2 regions of the Paraburkholderia sp. AV2 genome follow, and region 2 is predicted to be linked to the other one. Evidence: predicted binding sites of a transcription regulator. Region 2 holds the regulator's gene; the other holds the start of a gene.

Region 1 (2,388 bases), on a different contig from region 2:
GCCCGGCGACGATGTTTCGCCCTGGCACTTCCTCGGCTCGGGCGTCGCGATGTACGTGAACTGGCAGATCTGGACCGCCGTCGGCCTGCTGTTCGGCGCCGCCTTCCCAGGCCTGCAGTCGCTCGGGCTCGATTTCGCGATGGTCGCCACCTTCATCGCCATCGTCGTGCCGCAGCTCGTCGCCGTGCGCTATGTGGCCGCTGCCGTCACGGCCGGCGCGCTCGCCTTCTTCTGGCAGGGCTGGCCGTACAAGCTCGGGCTGCTCGCCGCCGTGCTGGCAGGCGTCGTAGTGGGCGTGGCGCTGTCGCTGCCGCGTGCCACCCAGCGCACCGGACCGCGCACCGCCGCCGGAGCCCGCCAATGAGCTACGTCGTCTTGATCCTCGGCATGGCCCTCATCACCTGGCTCGTGCGCACGGCCGTCTTCGTGCTCGGCGAGCGGCTCGTGTTCCCGCCGCTCGTGCGCACCGCGCTCGGTTTCGTGCCCGTTACGGTACTCACCGCGATCATCGTGCCGATGGCCGTCTCGCCGCACGGTCACGGCGCCGAGCTTAACTGGCGCAATCCGCAGCTCGTGGGCGCGCTCGCCGCCATCGTCGTCAGCGTGCTCACGCGGCGGCCGCTCGTCACGATCGCGGTCGGCCTGGGTGTGTTCTTTCTCTGGCAAGGCGTCGTTTTGCGCTAAGGCGCGCGGCCGCGCGCCGCCTCCAGCCAAGCTTGTCTCAAGTTTCGCTCCGCGAGGCCGTTAATCCCGTCAAGGCCTGCTTTGGCGCCGTCGCCCGCGTGTTCGCATATTCGCGGAGGCGCCGCACGGCGTCACCCGGGCCGGGCGACAGCCAGCACGGCGCAGTGCGGCAAGGATCACACGGGGCAACCACAATGGGGCACATCACCCTCAATCTCAAGGACGAAACGCTGGCGTCGCTGCGCAAGGACTTCGACGCCTTCCTGCGCGTCTCGCTGAAGCTCGACCCGCAGTTCGCGACGCCGGCGTTCGAGGATTTTCTGCGCGCCAAGCTGCTGGACAACATGGTGCCGCTCACCGAGAACGCGGTGCACCGCATGCTGACGGGCGGCCAGTATGCCTGGGCAAAGCGCACGCTCGACAAGGAATTTCCCGAAGTCGTGTCGATCCTGATGCGGCAAGCGAGCGAGTTCGGTTTCGGTTTCGCCTCGCGCCCCGAATGGACGCCTGAGGAGCTGGCCAAGCAGTGCCGCGAATGGGCGGCGGCAATCGTGGACGAGGCGCAGGGCGAGCAGGTGCTGATCGATCCGCTCGCGGCGCAGATCAAGTCGTCCGTGCAGGACATGCAGACGCTGGAAGAGCAGATGCAGACGCCGGCCTGGCGTCTCTCGGAGTCGCTGCGCCAGCGTATCTACGAGGCGAAGATCGGCTGCGAGACGAGCTCGGGCAGCACGGCGCGCGAGCGCCTCGGTGAGCTGCGCGGCCTGTTGCGGCTCGCGATCACGCATGGCGTGTTCCAGAAGCAGGAGGCGCAGCAGATCATGGAGTACCTGCGGCTGCTCAAGCCTGAAATCTTCGTCGAGGAACCCGACGACATCTTCACGCGCCTCGCCGCGTGGCTGCGCAACTTCTTCGTGCCGCCGCAGCGCAGCCAGCCGCGCCGCCAGTCGAATTGAGGAGGGCGTCTGACCGCGGGGCGTCCAACTACCGGCGCCCCGAGCGGCCACCCTCGCCCGCCTAATCCCACATCTTCCTGAGCTTCGCACCGATCTCGATCTTCGCCTGCGCGGCGGCGGCAAGGCCGGCCGCGCTCGGCGGCGCGACGGCGGGCGCGGGCGGCCACGCGCGCGACTCGAAGAGCGGCAGCGCCGCCGCTGCAATGAAGCGCGTGCGCGAAGCCCATATGTGACGGTCGCCCGAGGCGGTCTGGTTGTGGACGTAGAAGCGCTGCGGCACGACGATGTGCAGATCCTCTTTCGCACGCGTCATCGCCACGTAGAGCAGGCGACGTTCCTCTTCCAGTTCTTCGTCGCTGCCCGCGCCGAGATCGGACGGGATGCAGCCATCCACGCCGTTGAGCACGAACACGTTGCGCCACTCCTGCCCTTTCGCGGAGTGGATCGTCGAGAGGATCAGGTAGTCCTCGTCGAGCAGTGGATTGGCCGATTCCGCGCTCGTGGCGTCGGGCGGATCGAGCGTAAGTTCCGTCAGAAAGCGCTCGCGCGAGGCATAGGTGCTCGCGATGCTCTCCATCTGCAGCAGATCCGCGAGGCGCACGGCCGCGTCCTCGTGGTTGCGCTCGAGGTGCGGCTCGTACCAGCGGCGTACGCGCTCGAACTCGGCGGGCCACGGCGTCGCGCGCCGGCCGATATCCTCGATCAGCGCGGCGAAAGCGGCCCAGTCCTCGGCGGCGCGCGGCGGCGG
Region 2 (2,388 bases):
CGACCTGCTCCAGCCGGCCTCGGGAAATTAAGACCCGTACCCTTACCGTTTTTTACAGCGCAACGATGAAAGACGCCCTGCTAGCCACGTTGATCGACGAACATGCCACGGTGGAGGCCTTCGCCTCGCTACTCGCCGTCGAGCAGAAGGCGCTCACGACCTTGGGCGGCATCGGCTCGCTGCCGCAGATCGTCGAGCAGAAAACGACGCTCACGCAGCGCCTCGCGGGTCTGGAAAAGGTGCGCGACGCCGAACTCGCGGGCCTCGGCCTGCCGGCGGGCCCGAAGGGGCTCGAACTGGCGAGCAGGAACGACGAACGCATTGCGGGCCAGTGGGCGCTGCTCAAAGGCTCGACCGAGCGGGCGCGCCGCAGCAACCTCACGATCGGCATGATGATCCGCACGCGCATGGAGCATAACCGCCGCGCGCTGGCGATCCTGCGCGGCGACACGGGCAATTCCACGCCGATGCTGTATGGCCCGGACGGGCGTTTGCCGGCATTCGGGCTTTGAGAGGGGCCCTGACGGGCTCCGGGATTCGTCCGAGGCGGGCTGCCCCGAACGGGCGCTGAACAAAAAAAGCCGAAGCGTTTTGCGCTTCGGCTTTTTAGTTTCCGTGTGGCTTCGGGTGGTCTGGAGAAAACGCGCCCTCTTCAGTTCTCCGTCCCCGCCCACGCCATTTCGCGCAGCCGCGTGCGCAACCGCGCCACGGCCTGGCTGTGCAACTGGCACACGCGCGACTCGCTCACCTCCATCACCGCGCCGATCTCGCGCAGATTCATGCCGCGCTCGTAGTAGAGCGACATCAGCAGCTTTTCGCGCTCGGGCAGCCGGTCGATCGCCTCGATCAGCGCGCCGCGCAGGCTGTCGTCGAGCAGCGCCGAGAGCGGATCCGAATGATCGACGCAGTAGCGGTCGAGGAACGGCTCGTCCTCGGCGGAGCGGTCGAAGTCCTCGTAGTAGATGAGCTGGCTGCCGTGCAGGTCCTGCAGCATCGACTGGTATTCGTCGAGCGGCATGCTCAGGTGGTCGGCGATTTCGGTTTCGCTCGCCGCGCGCCCGAGGCGCTGCTCGACCTGATGGACCGCCGACTCCACCTCGCGCGAGGTGCGCCGCAGGCTGCGCGGCAGCCAGTCGTTGCTGCGCAGCTCGTCGAGCATCGCGCCGCGAATGCGCTGGCTCGCATAGGTTTCGAACTGCGCGCCCTGATCTTCCTTGTAGCGGTTGGCGGCGTCGAGGAGGCCGATCATGCCGGCCTGGATCAGATCGTCGAGGTCAACGCTAGCGGGCATCTTGGCGACGAGCTGCAGCCCGAGCCGCCGGACGAGCGGCGCATATTTCGCGAGCACGTCGGCCTGCGAGATTTTTCCTTGAGCGTTGTACATCGTGCTCTCCTGCATCATGTCCTCTGCAACGTTCCCCGGTGCCGCTCACGCGGGCTGTGTCGAAGGCCGCTGGGCGGGCGGGTCGGCCCGCCAGCCCGCATGGGCCGGTTCGGGCCCGGATGGAACGCCGGTAACGGTCGAAACGAATGCGTCCGCGGCAGCGGCTGCCGCGGCGCCCGGAAGGCGCGACGCGCCCGGCAAGCGCGACGACACCGCCGGCCGCATGGGCCAGTGCGGCAATGCGCCGGCGAGATGGCGAAAATCGCGTGCGGCCGCCGTCGACGGAAAGGCGTCGACGATGGAGCGCGAAAGCTGCACCGCGCGCGCCATGTGCGGGTCGAAGGCCACACAGCCCGCGCTTTCCAGCGCGACGCTCAGGTAGCGGCTCGCCACGCCCGCGAGGTTGTCGAGAGCGGACTGCGCTTCTTCCACGCTCGCCACCTGGTTGGCCAGCACGCGGAACTGCCCGATGGCGTGCGCGAAATGCAGACGCTTCACGCAGGCATAGGTGTCGGTGATCGACTGCGCGCAGACGCGCATCACGATCAGCACGTCGTGCGCGTGCAGGGCGAGCGGTGACAGGGCGCCTTCGGCGTCGAGCTGGGCATCGATCAGCACGACGTCGGCGGGCCCCGACAGCACCTTCTGGAGTTGCGCGCCGGTGTAGCCCGCGCGGTTGTCGCGCGAGGCGGCCAGCACGCCGAAGCCGAACGGATGACGCCCCACGGCGTCGGCCAGCGTCAGCTCGCCGCTCATCACGGCGGCAAAGTTGCCGGCGCCGCGCACGCCGCCGAGCATCGTGCACACCGAGCGCGGCCCGAGGCACTCGTCGATCACGAGCACGTCCTTGCCCTGCTCCGTGAGCGCGGCGGCGAGATTGACCACGGTGGTGGTGCGCCCCGGCTCTCCCGGGCCGCCCGTGACGGCGACCACGCGCGAACCGACGCGCGCCAGCAGCCGCCGCAGCCCTTCGGCCTGATCGATCACGAACTTATCCAAACTGA

Evidence for each region. The regulator FliA, encoded in region 2, starts transcription of late flagellar genes. The targets are predictions, from matches to a motif close to CTAAAGTTTNNNNNNNNNNNGCCGNTA.
Region 1: a site for FliA is predicted at 721-747, ahead of V8683_RS27915 (DUF4088 family protein). Genes of this name have one in related genera too.

Annotation. Positions count from the first base shown of each region.
Region 1 is NZ_JBANLK010000061.1:13,281-15,668, forward strand. It holds gene V8683_RS27905 (AzlC family ABC transporter permease) at 1-364, shown strand, start outside; gene V8683_RS27910 (AzlD domain-containing protein) at 361-684, shown strand; gene V8683_RS27915 (DUF4088 family protein) at 879-1,640, shown strand; gene V8683_RS27920 (ATP-dependent helicase) at 1,702-2,388, opposite strand, start outside.
Region 2 is NZ_JBANLK010000022.1:41,177-43,564, forward strand. It holds gene flgM (flagellar biosynthesis anti-sigma factor FlgM) at 1-31, shown strand, start outside; gene V8683_RS16795 (flagella synthesis protein FlgN) at 66-512, shown strand; gene V8683_RS16800 (RNA polymerase sigma factor FliA) at 653-1,384, opposite strand; gene V8683_RS16805 (MinD/ParA family ATP-binding protein) at 1,430-2,383, opposite strand; gene flhF (flagellar biosynthesis protein FlhF) at 2,376-2,388, opposite strand, start outside.